2 regions of the Phyllobacterium sp. genome follow, and region 1 is predicted to be linked to the other one. Evidence: riboswitches for the same ligand, from Rfam matches in the RefSeq annotation. Region 1 holds a riboswitch; the other holds the start of a gene.
What was found. Region 1 has a riboswitch for glycine ahead of gcvT (glycine cleavage system aminomethyltransferase GcvT). Riboswitches for the same ligand answer to the same signal wherever they lie in the genome.

Region 2: it holds a riboswitch for glycine, as region 1 does, so the genes downstream of both, AAAB35_RS23940 (D-amino acid dehydrogenase) here and gcvT (glycine cleavage system aminomethyltransferase GcvT) in region 1, are expected to answer to the same signal.

Annotation. Positions count from the first base shown of each region.
Region 1 covers NZ_JBBNAM010000071.1:5,217-12,511, reverse strand. The annotation lists gene AAAB35_RS04925 (helix-turn-helix domain-containing protein) at 1-149, opposite strand, end outside; gene AAAB35_RS04920 (hypothetical protein) at 319-519, opposite strand; gene AAAB35_RS04915 (chloride channel protein) at 675-1,970, opposite strand; gene AAAB35_RS04910 (threonine/serine dehydratase) at 2,338-3,276, opposite strand; gene AAAB35_RS04905 (adenylate/guanylate cyclase domain-containing protein) at 3,354-4,400, shown strand; glycine riboswitch at 4,917-5,014, shown strand; gene gcvT (glycine cleavage system aminomethyltransferase GcvT) at 5,173-6,291, shown strand; gene gcvH (glycine cleavage system protein GcvH) at 6,296-6,664, shown strand; gene gcvP (aminomethyl-transferring glycine dehydrogenase) at 6,671-7,295, shown strand, end outside.
Region 2 covers NZ_JBBNAM010000361.1:15,067-22,361, forward strand. The annotation lists gene ilvD (dihydroxy-acid dehydratase) at 1-1,638, opposite strand, end outside; gene AAAB35_RS23935 (Lrp/AsnC ligand binding domain-containing protein) at 1,803-2,039, opposite strand; glycine riboswitch at 2,144-2,230, shown strand; gene AAAB35_RS23940 (D-amino acid dehydrogenase) at 2,439-3,713, shown strand; gene AAAB35_RS23945 (autotransporter assembly complex family protein) at 3,995-5,923, shown strand; gene AAAB35_RS23950 (translocation/assembly module TamB domain-containing protein) at 5,920-7,295, shown strand, end outside.

The sequences.
Region 1 (7,295 bases):
GCCGCCGGATTGCCGGTTTCAATGAGCGAAACCGTTTCCTGACGCAGCCCGGCCTTGTCGCCGAGTTGACTCTGGCTCCAGTCGCGTTTCTTGCGGGCGCGGCGGATGAGGTTGCCGATTTGTTTCGGTGTGCGGGCGACGTCGGTCATTGTTTCCACTCCGACCTCGTTATGTGCTAATTCCGATAAACTGTCAATATGGGAGTTGGCGCATAATTTTGAGTTATGCGTTAGATACAATAACCAGATTTTACAGCAATTGGCGCATAAAGGGTGCCGCAACCGCGGCTCGAACGCCGACGACGGCGAAGCCTGACACTCACGCATAGTCGGTGATGATGGCGGAGCGGCAGATATAGGCGGCACCGGAGACGCGCGCATGGCCGCCGACGAGAGCGTCGCCGCTGACGAGGGCTTGGCCGAGTACAAGAGCCTGATCGGCGATCCAGCAATTGCCGTTATGAGAGAGATTGCGCACTGTCTCGACGCCGATTTGGCCAGAAGTGCTATGCGAGATCATCTGGCTGCCAGCCAAGAGAGATAGGTCAGGTTGCGCGAACGACGGGCTTTGTATGAGGAACAGCGCAGAGCTTACGCAAGGAGCACGAATTCTTGCAAATCGAAAACGCATAATGGGTACTGACTATAGGGGCGGGATGTCTTCGCTTGGCCGAACTATCTTGTCGCGGCAGCCTCCAAGCGTTTGTGGCGGATGGCATCGGCGATAAAAATACGGGCAAGGGCGTGATAGAGCGCTTCGTTGGAGATTATCCGGGCGGTGCCGAAGCCGAGCATTGATGCACACATCAGTGCAATAACGCTGCTGTGGCTCCCTGTCATTTCCAGAATAATCACAAACGCGGTCATAGGTGCTTGCACCACGCCGGCAAAGTAGCCGGCCATCCCGAGGATTGCGGCAAGGGCAATATTACTACCCAGCAATTGCCCGACAGCACTACCAAGCCCTGCTCCGACAGACAGGGACGGCGCGAAAATTCCTCCCGGGATACCCGAGATCATGGAAAGAAGACCTGCGATAAGCTTTGCGATGAAGTAATGCCAGGGAAGCGGAGTGCCTTCAACCGCACTGCGGGCCTGCTCGTAACCTGTGCCGAAAGTCATGCCACCAGATGCCAAGCCAATCAGGGCAACGCCTAAACCGCAGGCTCCGGCGAGCAGCAACAACCTGCGCAGTGGGTCTGAGACTGCCCATCGTCTTACCCGCCGCGAGGCCTTAAGGGCCAAGGCGCTGAACAGCGCACCACACGCGCCTCCGCCAACTCCACAAAAAACAACTAACAGCCAATCGGAAAAGTCCGTTCTGGCTGCTGCGAACTCACCAAAATAGGTGTAGTTGCCAACGAGCCCCAACGCTGCCAGGCCTGCCAGGATGACGGCTGTCAGGACGAGGCCATTGGCACGGGACTGATAGGATTTTCCCATTTCTTCAATTGCAAAGACGATTCCTGCAAGCGGTGTGTTAAATGCCGCCGCAATGCCCGCTGCGGACCCTGCGAGGATCAGTCCCCGGGCATGTGCCATACCGCCCCAACGCGCGGCTTGCAACATGATCGATGCACCGACTTGAACCGTCGGACCTTCTCGTCCGATGGATGCACCTGAACAAAGGCCGACCGCTGTAAGCGCGATTTTTCCAAGAACCATTTTTGGTGACAGCAGCCGGCGGCGGTCTTCGTCATCGGTTAGGTGACGTGCAGCTATCGCTTGAGGAATACCGCTGCCCTGGGAGTTCGGAAAATGCCGCATTGCCAAATAGGCGCACAATACAAAGCCAATCGGTGTGATCACCAGCGGCAAGTATTCACTCCAGCCGCCCGCATGCGTTACGCCGTGAAAAAGCATCTGCGCCAGGTCTGCGAGCTTGGCGAAAACCACACTGATCACACCAATGGCGAGTGCGCCGGCCCAGAAGACCAGTCGCGGCCGCCATACCCGTGTGTTACCCCACATTGCGCGCGTTCGGCGCAAGGTGGAACTTCTTCTATAAAACGGGCGAGTAGCCAATCTGCGAGTCCAGTGTTTGGTATATCCCCATGAGCTATCATGAAAATGTCTTGCAATTCAATGAATATGCACAGACTTTCTATGGGGCGATCGAATGGAGTATTTGCTGGTGAAAATATGAGTATGATAATTGAAATCCGTTTGAAACGCTTCACTTAGCATGTCAGGTGCATTCTTTTAAAGTGGAACTTTCAAAATGCATAAGGCGCGGCATGCGGTGAATGCCTGCGCTAACCAAATATTGCCAAGGCCCGGCGACCCGGGTATTTAGTCGGGTTTCAATGTTTTGTACGGAACTGAGGCAACAGCGCAGTCAACCGAAGCATACCGCCGCTGTGTTCGAGCCGCAGACAAGGACGGCGACGCGCTCGCCTTCTTGAGGACGATAGCGACCCGACAGGAGGGCAGCCATGGCGGCCGCGCCGCCGGGCTCTGCGACAATGCGTACCGTGTCCCATAGCGCCTGCTGCGCGTTGCGGATATCATCATCGGAGACAAGGACGGACTGACCGACGAAGGCTTGGGCAATCGGAAACATGAGCTCTCCCACGCGCCGTGGTGCCAGGGAATCGGCAGCAATACCGCCCGCCGGCGCGTCGACTGGCTTACCCGCGGCAAGAGCGAGGTTAAGGGTGGGGGCGGTTTGCGGCTCGACCGCGACGATTTTGACACGCCCGCGCAACCAGGCGGCGATGCCACCTATGAGGCCTCCACCGCCGACGGCGACGAGCAGCGTGGTCATTTCGGGTAGATCGGCCTCAATTTCACGCCCGAGCGTTGCCTGGCCGAGCAGGGTTTCGACCTGATCGTAGGCGTGAACGGCAAGTGCTTGTGCCTCGGCAACAAGGCGCTCGCTTGCCTCCAGAGCGTCCGCGTAGCGTTCGCCGCCCATAACGAGCTTTGCCCCGTAGCTGCGGATCTTGTCGGCCTTTGCCGAAGAGGTGACGCTCGGCACGAAGATGGTGGCCGGCACGCCGAGCCGCATCGCAGCGTAGGCAACCGCGGCGCCGTGATTGCCACCCGAGGCGGCAACGACACCTGCGGTGGGGACCGGCCGCGTCAGAAGATTGGTAAATGCCCCCCGCGCCTTGAAGGATCCCGAATGCTGCAGACATTCAAGTTTAAGTGCTACGGGCAGCGCAGCCAGGCCGAAATCGCTCAGGTCGATGTTAAGTACGGGCGTGTGCCGGATATGCGACCGGATGACTTTGTCAACGGCAGTGATGCGTTCAGGCGTGATGTCAATTGGCATGATCGCACCATATTTCGTGGCTAGGCAGAAAGGCAAGCGTTGATAGAGTGATGACCGTGCAGCTTCTGGATTAGATCATGAACAGGTATTCGAGCGTTTTCTGGATTTTCATTCTGATGGCAGCGGCCGCGAGCGGTGTGCTTTATGGCTATTTCTATAACGGAAAAATCTCGGCGATCGGCGCGATTTTCGCGCTGTTCCTTTGTATTCCCCCTGTTGCATTCGAACGCGGAAGCCTGTTTCCGCGTCTTTTCGATTGGATCAATGCGCTGCCAACGCCCAGCTATATTGTTTGCTCGCTGATCGCCAATTACCTCCTCATCGGGATCGGCTATTTCATTTGTGGCACCCTGCTTTGGTTCTTCGGCTATCTTCCCGCTGAATGGTGGCAGGAGGCCGTTTTACCGACGCGAATATGGCTTTATACGCTTGTCGTTTCGGCGCTGATGAGTTTCGTTTCGCGGGTGCGCGAGCTCCTCGGGCGCGATGTTTTTGCCAGCCTGTTGATGGGTCGCTACCGAAAACCCATCGAGGAGGAGCGCATTTTCCTCTTCGTCGATCTCGTGGGGTCCACATCCTTTGCCGAAGAATTCGGGGATCTGCGCGCCCAGCAGTTCCTCGGTGCGCTCTTTGCAGAATTTGCTGCACCGGTGCGGCGTCGCCACGGTACGATCGACGATTATGTCGGCGATGCGGCGATCATCACTTGGCCAATGCAGCGCGGCATTCGCAACGCGAATTGCGTCTTGTGTATCTTCGATATCATCGATGCAATCGAGGCGAATTCGGAAAGGTGGCTCAGTGAGTTTGGCCGCGTGCCGCGCCTGCGTGCTGCGCTACACGGCGGATCGATCGTCACCGCGGAGATCGGCGTCGACCATCACAAGATCACCTATTTCGGCGATACGGTGAATACGACGGCGCGGCTCGAACAGCTTTGTCGCAATCTCAAGGCGCCCGTGCTGATATCGAGCGAGCTTGCCAAGCGCCTCACTTTTCCCGAGGATATTCGTACGAGTTACCTTGGCACACATGCGGTGAGGGGCAAGGGGCAAAGCCTCGGGGTTATGGCGCTGGCAAGACAGCGCCGGCAGCACTCAGAGCTAATTGCCCAGCCGGCCTAGAATATTTCATGTCTCTGCACGGGCAGCTAGAACCACCCCTTGTCGTTGGTGGCAAGCGACATCGCCTGATCTGCCGCGACTAGGTCAGGATAATTTTCAACACGGCCCCGTAAGGCAGCGCTCGAGAGCAAGGCCACGTTGGCTCAATCATCTCTCATTTGCGGGTGATGAGGCAAAGGACCACAACCTCTGAACGCTCATCAATGCGTATAAGGCGCGCAACAGGATGATCGGCGCGCGAAATCACAACCTCTTCGCGCCCAGAAGCGCCAAAAGACGGGTCGTTGCTTCTCCCACGATTTTCCTTGTGGTGGTCTATCCTCGCCTCCTTTGAATATTGCCCGAACGAAGATGTGGCTGCGTCTTGGCGGGTCAAGGTCAGGTTTCAAATGTTCTCGTTCAGACAATTTCTGTCCATAATGCGGCAGAATTCGTCTTTGGCCCGATGACAGCTGCTGTTGCCTGCGCTATGGTCAGCGCGTCGAGGGCCTTGTGATTTGCGAAAATGCGAGGCTCTGTCAGTTTGCGGGAGAGTGGCCGGTCATCCGATGTACCGGTCCACCGAAGGGGAAATCGCCCGAAATCTCTCAGGTACCAGGAACCGCAAACCGATAAGGCAACTCTGGAAAGTCGGGGGAAACCCCGCGCCGAAGGTGTAAGTTCAGCCGGTGCCAACGGGCGCGAGGCGAGCGAGTCTCTCAGGCTTCCGACAGAGGGGTAAAGCATCATTCCGTCGCGGTGACGGAGGTCTTTGCACGTCTCTGGAGTGAATATGGGCGACCTAACAAATCCCGGATCAGAAGAACTGAAATCGCTGCCGCTTGCGGATCTGCACGAAGCGGCGAATGCACGCTTTGGCGGATTTGCCGGCTGGTCCATGCCGATCACCTATCCCCTCGGCGTCATGAAGGAACATCTGCATGCGCGCGAAAAGGCTGGACTGTTCGATATTTCGCATATGCAACTGTTCGATGTGGCCGGCGCGGGCGCTGCGGCGTTGTTGTTGCGAACTTGCCCGCTCAATGCAGATTTGATGCACATCGGGCAATCGAAATATACGTTCTTCCTCAACGAACAGGCCGGGATCATTGACGACCTGATCGTCACGCGTCTTGGTAAAGACCGATTCATGATTGTGGCCAATGCCGGCAATGCAGCGATCGACGAGGCCCATTTGCGCAATGTCGCCAAGGACTTTGATGTCAGCATCGATGCCCTTGACCGCGTGTTTCTGGCGATCCAGGGCCAGCAGGCGGCGGATGTGCTGCGCAAGACTGGCGCACCCGGGACTGATCTTTCCTTTATGCATGGCTTTGAACCAAAGCCTGGCTGGTTCATGAGCCGCTCGGGCTATACGGGCGAAGACGGATTTGAAATCGGCCTTCCGGAAGCCGACGCGCGAGAACTTGTCGCCAGCCTGCTTGCAGATGACCGCGTAACCTTTGTCGGGCTCGCCGCCCGTGACAGTCTGCGCCTTGAAGCCGGTCTTTGCTTGCATGGCCAGGATATCACGCCGGAGATCGATCCCGTCGATGCCGGCCTGACCTGGGCCATAACCAAGCCGGTGCGCGAGCAGGGGGGGTTCATCGGGGCCAAAGCCTTGCTCGCGAAGATTGCTGCAGGCCCACGCCAAAAGCGCGTCGGGCTGAAACCGGACGGGCGCCAGCCCGTGCGCCCCGGTGCAGTGCTCGTCGATATTAATGGCAATAGCGTCGGCGTGGTGACGTCCGGCGGATTTGGCCCATCGGTCGGCTTCCCGGTCGCCATGGGATATGTCGGCAAGGCGTTTGCGCCCATCGGCTCACAGCTTTTCGCCGACATCCGCGGCAACCGCATTGCTCTCCACGTTCACGCGCTTCCCTTCATCCCACATCGCTACCACAAAGGATAATGAGATGGCTGTCACCTATTTTACTGAAGATCATGAATGGCTCCGCGTTGAGGACGGCATTGCGACGGTCGGCATTACCGACCATGCCCAGGACCAGTTGGGTGATCTCGTTTTCGTGCAGTTGCCGCAAGTCGGCCAATCGCTTGCCAAGGGCGATGCCGTGGTCGTTGTCGAGTCGGTAAAGGCCGCCTCCGATGTCTATGCGCCGGTGGACGGCGAGGTCACGGAAGTCAACGAAGCCGTGGTGAGCGATCCGGCGCTCGTCAACTCCTCGGCCACTGCTGACGGTTGGCTATGGAAGATGAAACTATCTGACAGCAACCAGTTAACCGGCCTTCTCGACGAAGCCGGTTACAAAGCAATCATCGGCTGATCAATCATGCAGAACAAGGGCATCTTTCCATTCACCGACCGCCATATCGGCCCCAGCCTCCAGGGCTCCCGCTCCATGTTGGCGGCACTCAACGTTCCCTCACTTGAAACCCTCATTTCCCAGGCCGTACCGAAATCTATCCGGCTCGAGCGGCCACTTGACATCCCCGAAGCAGTCAATGAGGCCGAAGCACTCACCCTGCTTTGGGCAAAGATGAGCCAGAACAAGACCCACAAGAGCTTCATCGGTCAAGGCTACCACGGCACGCACGTGCCGGCCGTCATCCAGCGCAACCTTTTTGAGAACCCAGCCTGGTATACGGCCTATACCCCATACCAGTCCGAAATCAGTCAGGGCCGATTGGAGCTTCTGTTCCATTTTCAGACCCTCGTGGCGGAATTGACCGGCCTGCCGGTCGCGTCGGCATCACTGCTCGACGAGGCGACCGCGGTTGCCGAAGCCGTCGGCAGTGCTTACCGCCATCACCGCGAGAAGCGCACACGCATCGTGTTTGCCGCAGACGTCCATCCCCAGATTCTCGATGTTGTTCGCACCCGTGCCGAACCACTTGGCATGAGCATCAACGGCGGCACGATTGATGCACAAGTTGCGGCGATTATCGTTCCCTGGC
Region 2 (7,295 bases), on a different contig from region 1:
TATATCGCCCTCCTCAACGAGGCCGATCAATCCACCCTCGGCTGCTTCCGGCGACACGTGGCCGATCGAAAGACCGGAAGAGCCGCCGGAGAAACGCCCGTCGGTGATCAGCGCGCAAGCCTTGCCTAGACCCTTTGATTTGAGATAGCTCGTCGGATAAAGCATTTCCTGCATGCCGGGACCGCCGCGCGGTCCTTCATAGCGGATCAGCACGATGTCTCCAGGCTTCACACCGCCATTCAGAATGCCGAGCACGGCACTATCCTGGCTCTCGAAAATGCGTGCCGGGCCGGAGAATTTCAGGATCGAATCATCGACGCCAGCCGTCTTCACGATGCAACCGTCTTCGGCAAGATTGCCGTAAAGCACGGCGAGTCCGCCGTCCTTTGAATAGGCGTGTTCAGCGCTCCGGATCACACCCTTCTCACGATCGAGATCGACTGAATCGAAGCGGCGTTCTTGGCTGAATGCGACCTGCGTCGGAACACCGCCAGGGGCTGCTCTGAAGAAGTCATGCACCGACTTGTTCGAGGTGCGTGATATATCCCAACGGTCGAGCGCCGCGCCGAGATTCGCCGAATGAACTGAATAGACGGACGTATCGATGAGGCCCGCTCGATCTAGTTCGCCTAGAATGCCCATGATGCCACCGGCATGGTGCACGTCTTCCATGTGAACGTTGGCAACGGCGGGGGCGACCTTGCACAGCACTGGCACACGGCGGGAGAGCCGGTCGATGTCACTCATGGTGAAATCCACTTCGGCTTCATGCGCGGCGGCAAGCAGGTGCAGGACCGTGTTGGTCGAACCGCCCATGGCGATGTCGAGAGTCATTGCATTTTCGAAGGCGGCGAACGAGGCAATCGCGCGCGGCAGCGCGGTCTCGTCGTCCTGCTCGTAGTAGCGGCGCGCGAGATCGACGACGAGGTGCCCCGCCTCGACGAAGAGGCGGCGGCGGTCCGCGTGGGTCGCCAATGTCGAACCGTTACCGGGAAGCGACAGTCCAAGTGCTTCAGTCAGGCAGTTCATCGAATTGGCGGTGAACATGCCGGAGCAAGAGCCACAGGTCGGGCAGGCCGAGCGTTCGATAACCTGCACTTCCTCGTCAGAAATGCGGTCATCGGCCGCCGCGACCATCGCATCGACGAGATCGAGTTTCTTTTCCTTGTCTTCCCAGACGACCTTACCTGCTTCCATCGGGCCGCCGGAGACGAAAACCACCGGGATATTCAGGCGCAACGCCGCCATCAACATGCCTGGCGTGATCTTGTCGCAATTGGAGATGCACACCATCGCATCGGCGCAGTGCGCATTGACCATGTATTCGACGCTGTCGGCAATGATCTCGCGTGAAGGCAGCGAATAGAGCATGCCGTCATGGCCCATGGCGATGCCGTCGTCTACGGCGATCGTGTTGAATTCCTTGGCGACGCCGCCCGCGCTTTCGATTTCACACGCAACAAGCTGGCCGAGATCCTTCAGATGCACGTGGCCGGGCACGAACTGCGTAAAGGAGTTGACCACTGCAATAATCGGCTTGCCGAAATCCTCATCCTTCATTCCGGTCGCGCGCCAGAGCCCGCGGGCACCAGCCATGTTGCGGCCATGTGTGGTTGTACGTGAACGATAGGGAGGCATTTGCGATAATCCTGATGGTGATAGACGAGGAAAGCATTTCTATAGAGAAACAGCGCCAATGGCAAAATGGCATTTGTTTCCTGGAAGAGTGCAAATTGTTGCATTTATTTCATAGTGAAGTTCATCTCTGCCCGAAACGGGACGTGATGTCTCGGGCATCCCGATCAAAACGCTGTGAAGGTCATCGTCGTCAGGGAACGAGCGATTCCCGGGATGTCCAGTACGTTGTCGTTGATGAATTTGCCGACATCCTTGTCCTCGGCGATGTAGATCTTGGCCAGCAAGTCATAATCGCCGCTTGTCGAGTATAGCTCCGACACAATCTCGCGTTCGTATAGGGCAGCCGCGACCTCGTAGGTCTTGCCGGGAAAGCACTGCAGCTGCAGGAAGACGGGTTTCATTTATCTGCTCCGGTGGTCTGAAATGGTGAGATCAACATAATGGGTCCGCGCTTGCTTAGCCAGTTGTTCTCTTCTCGCAACTGCGATATAAGCAGCCCGTTCGCACAGGCTATCTGGGAGAGACCGGTAAGACCGGCGCCGATGGAGCAACCGCCCCGGAAACTCTCAGGCAAAAGGACCAGACTAGCGTCGGACATCTGGAGAGTGGTGATGCCGTTCGAAGGCCTCACCCACCGAAGGAGAAAGCCCTGACCGGTCTGCACCGGTAGCGCTGCCGAGACACGGATGGGAAACATCCGACAGGCGCGTGGGGGCCAAGCTCTCAGGTCCCGTGACAGATGGGGTTTCGTGCCGCTTGCGGCGAAACTGAACCATGTGTTGCTGAAGGACTGTCTGGTCATGACCTCTATCGCCGTTATTGGCGCCGGTATTACCGGCGTTACCACCGCCTATGCGCTTGCCCGCCAGGGTTATGCCGTCACCGTTTTCGATCGTAACCGCTACGCCGCGATGGAGACCTCCTTTGCCAATGGCGGCCAGCTTTCCGCATCAAATGCCGAAGTCTGGAACAGCTGGGGCACAATTCTCAAGGGCATGAAGTGGATGCTGCGCAAGGACGCGCCGCTGCTCATGAACCCGAAGCCGTCCTGGCACAAATATTCGTGGATGGCGGAGTTTGTCATGAACATTCCACATTATGAGAAGAACACGATTGCGACGACGAGGCTCGCCATCGAAGCGCGCAAGCGCATGTTCGAAATTGCCGCTGAGGAGAAGATCGATTTCGACCTCGAGAAGCGTGGCATCCTGCATATTTACCGTTCGAAGCAGGGCTACGACCATGCCGTCAAGGTCAATCGGCTCCTCGAAGCCGGTGGTCTCGATCGCCGCTCTGTAACCAATGAGGAAATTCACAATATAGAACCGGCGCTAGACGGCACGTTCCATGGCGGGTTCTTCACGCCGTCCGATTCGACCGGTGATATCCACAAGTTCACCCGCGGTCTTGCCGATGCTTCCGTCCGACGCGGCGTTCGTTTTGTCGGCGATGCCAATGTGCAGACCCTGAAGCATGGAAACGATGGCGTTGTTGTCTCATGGAACACGGCCTCGGAGACGCTTTCGCAGGTCGAGACCGACCGCTTCGATGCAATCGTCATCTGTGCCGGCATCGCGAGCCGCAAGTTTGCCGCCCACCTGGGCGATCGGGTGAACATCTATCCGGTCAAGGGTTATTCCATCACTATTAATCTTGGCGACGCGGCGAGCCGCGCATCGGCGCCGTGGGTGAGCTTGCTTGACGACGACGCGAAGATCGTAACCAGCCGACTTGGCGAAGGCCGTCTGCGCGTCGCCGGTACCGCCGAGTATAATGGCGAAAACCGGGACATCCGTCATGATCGCGTCAAGCCGCTGGTCGACTGGAGCCGCGACCTCTTCCCGGGCATGGACACGTCAAATGTCGTGCCATGGGCCGGCCTGCGTCCGATGATGCCGGACATGCTCCCCCGCGTTGGCAGCGGCAAGCGTTCGGGCGTCTTCTACAATACGGGACACGGCCACCTTGGCTGGACGCTGTCTGCCGCAACGGCGGAGATTATTGCTGGCCACATCAGCGCGGCGATACCGGCCGAAAAGCCCGAGCAGTCGGAGTGGCTGGCGGCCGCAGAATAACGGTACAAGAACCGGCTGCCTGCCAGGCGCTTCTCTGTTTTCGCGCCCGCATGTTGCACCGTTCTAACAAAAAGTGATCCGCATCAACGCGGGTTCTGTGGCGATATGGCCACAAGAAAAGTCATAGCCGACCGTCGGTGGGCCATTGCGGGTTGGCCCACCCTAAGCAGCATGTTATCAATTTCTTAAGCTCGGGAGCGGATTTTCATCGATCTGTGGGGATGTGTCTCCATTCCTGCGGCGTAATGTGTGACTTTTTTGAGTAGGGATTTTGGTGGTTGATGGACTTGAGGCGCCCACAGGCCAAGCTTTTTGGCGCCGCTTTGCTGGCCTTCACTGCGCTTGTCTCGCCGGCACAGGCATTCGATCTCTTTGGCATCCATCTTTGGGGGGAGCGGAAGACCGATGATGCCGATGCCGTCATTGCCGACCCGCATCGCTATACCGTCCAGAATGCTCAGGGCGAAGACAAGGCGACAACGAAGCTCGTCGAGGGCGCCTCGAGCCTGGTCGAGGATGAGGACAAGCCCGCATCCGGCGCGGCGGGCCTGATCGCCAAGGCGCGGGGCGATTACCGCCGTATTCTCGGTGCTCTCTATGCCGATGGCCGCTATGGCGGCACGATCAGTATCAAGATTGATGGCCGCGAGGCCGCGGACATTCCACCTGATGCCGATCTGCCCAATCCGTCGACGGTTGTAATTTCCGTCGATCCGGGGCCGCAGTTCCTGTTTGCGTCCGCGCGCGTAAAAAACATGGCGCCGCCGCCTATCGATCCGAAGGATGTGGTCGATCGGCCGGAGGATCAGGGGTTCGCACCGGGAGACGTTGCGACCTCTACGGCGATTTTGAGAGCGGAACGCCTCGCCATCGACGCCTGGCGGGAGCAGGGCCGCCCCAAGGCCCGGATCATTTCGCGCGAGGTGGTCGCCAATCATGACAACAAGAGGATTGACGCGACGATCGATGTCAATCCTGATCGCCGTGCCGCCTTTGGCCCCGTGACGGTAAGAGGCACCGAACGGATGGATCCGGAGTTCGTCGCCTTCATCACCGGATTGCAGCCCGGGGTCGAGTACGATCCGGACGAAATCGAGCGTGCCAAGAAGCGGTTGTCACGTCTTGAGGTATTCCGTTCGGCCCGCATTGAGGAGGCCGACGCGATCACCAATAACGGCCTGTTGCCGATTACCGTTGCGGTTCAGGAACAGAAGTTGCGGCGGTTCGGCCTTGGCGGCAGCTATTCGACCCTCGACGGCGCTGGTTTCGATTTCTACTGGTTGCACCGCAGTCTCTTCGGTCATGCGGAACGGCTGCGCTTTGACGCCAAGATCGGTGGTATCGGCGCCCAGTCCTTCGATCCGCAGGACTACAATTACCTGCTTGGCGTGACATTCACGAAACCTGGGGTCTTCACGCCCGATACGGATTTCATCACGTCGCTCATCGGTGAGCGCCAGGTTCTCGATGCCTATACGCAGACGTCGATCACAGCGCAGGGTGGCTTCACACATATTTTCTCGGACGAACTCACCGGCAAGATCATGGCGAACGTCTCCAAGTCCCGCTTCGACGACGACTTCTTTGGCAAGCGCGATTTCTTGACGGCCGGCTTTATCGGCGGCCTGACCTATGACAGCCGCGACAGCAAGGTGGATGCATCGAAGGGTCATTATCTGGAAGGCCTCATTACCCCCTTCTACGAGTTCGAATATGGCAACTTCGCCAGCAAGTTCACGGCCGAGGGGCGGACCTACTATAGTTTCGACGCCGACAAACGCTTCGTCCTGGCCGGCCGTCTGAAGCTCGGCAGCATCGTCGGGGCCGACATCGCCGAATTGCCACCGGACCAGCTGTTTTTTGCGGGCGGCGGTGGCTCCATTCGCGGCTATGCCTATCGCAATGTCGGCGTGAACGTTACGCGCGATGGCGAGGACTTTGTCATCGGCGGACGGTCGCTGGTTGAAAGCTCGGTGGAAGCGCGGGTTCGCATGACGGATACGATCGGTGTGGTCGGGTTTGTCGATGCAGGTTATGTCGGCGAACATTCCTATCCGGACTTCTCCGAGGACCTTCGCGTCGGGGTCGGCGCCGGTTTGCGCTATAATACCGGCCTTGGTCCGATCCGGCTCGACTTCGCCGTGCCGCTCGACCCTACCCATGACGATCCAGATTTTGCTCTCTATGTTGGCATAGGACAAGCGTTTTGACCCGGCTCCTCGTAAGTCTCTTCCTGCTGCTTTTTGCAGCGCCAGCCCTGGCGCAGGACAGCGCCGACGCGGAGAAATCTTACTTCCTGAGTTTCGTCGAGAACCAGCTTTCCACGCCCAACCGCCAGATCGTAATCTCCGACATTCAGGGCGTGCTGTCTTCGGAGGCCAGTATCGGCAGCATAACGGTCGCCGACCGAGAAGGGGTCTGGCTCAAGGTCACGAATGCGCGCATCGTCTGGAGCCGACTGGCGCTGCTCAGGGGCCGGCTCGACATCAATACGCTTGCCGCCGAACGCATCGACATTCTGCGAAAGCCGCTTCCCGACGAAAGCCTGCCTTCCCCGGAGGCCAAGGGATTCAGTCTGCCGGAACTGCCTCTTGCGGTCATCCTTCAGGATTTGCAGGTCGCGCGGATCGCCTTTGGTGACGGGGTATTCGGCCTACGATCGGAAATATCCCTCGCTGGCAATCTGAGGCTCGAAGGCGGGTCGCTCGATTCGACGCTGGCAATCAAGCGCCTGGATGGACCCGGCGGCGAGTTCAACATCAAGGCCGCCTATGCCAATCAAAGCCAGCAACTCGATCTCGACCTGACCTTGAATGAACCCGAGAATGGCATCGTCGCCAATCTTCTCAACATCGAGGGACGGCCTCCGGTCGCACTGGCGCTAAAGGGCTCGGGGCCGGTGAGCGACCTTGCGCTGCAGCTTACACTCGACGCCGCAGGCAAGCGCGTTCTGACCGGGGAGACCAAGTTCGACCGTCAACCGCAAGGGCTGGCCTTCAAGGCGACGATGAATGGTGAAATCGCCACATTGGTACCACCCATATTCCGCGACTTTTTCGGCAACGAAACCGCGCTTGTCGTCAACGGACTCGCCCGCGACGGCGGCGGCGTGGCGCTCGATCAACTGAGCATCAGGAGCAACTCCCTCACGCTCAACGCAACCGGTGATACGACCGACGATCTCTTCCCTCGGCGTCTCAAAATCGATGGAACGATTGCCGATCCCACTGGCAAGAAGGTTATCCTGCCGGTCAAGGGCGGGCAGACCACCGTGGACAAGGCCGTGCTTGCCGTGTCGTTCGGTGCAAGCGCCACCAACGATTGGACCAGCAGCGTCGAGATCACCAACCTTACGACGGAGAGCTTCGCGGCACGTTCGGTCAATCTCATTGGCAAGGGGATTGCCGAGAATCTCGACAACCCCCCTGCGCGCTCCCTCACTTATGACGTGACCGGGGACATTTCCGGCCTTACCGCGACGCGTGCCGATGTGGCGGAAGCGCTCGGCGACAAGATCCAGCTCAAGATCAATGGCGACTGGAAGGCAGGAACGCCCGTCAACCTCAAGCAGGCCCTCATTGC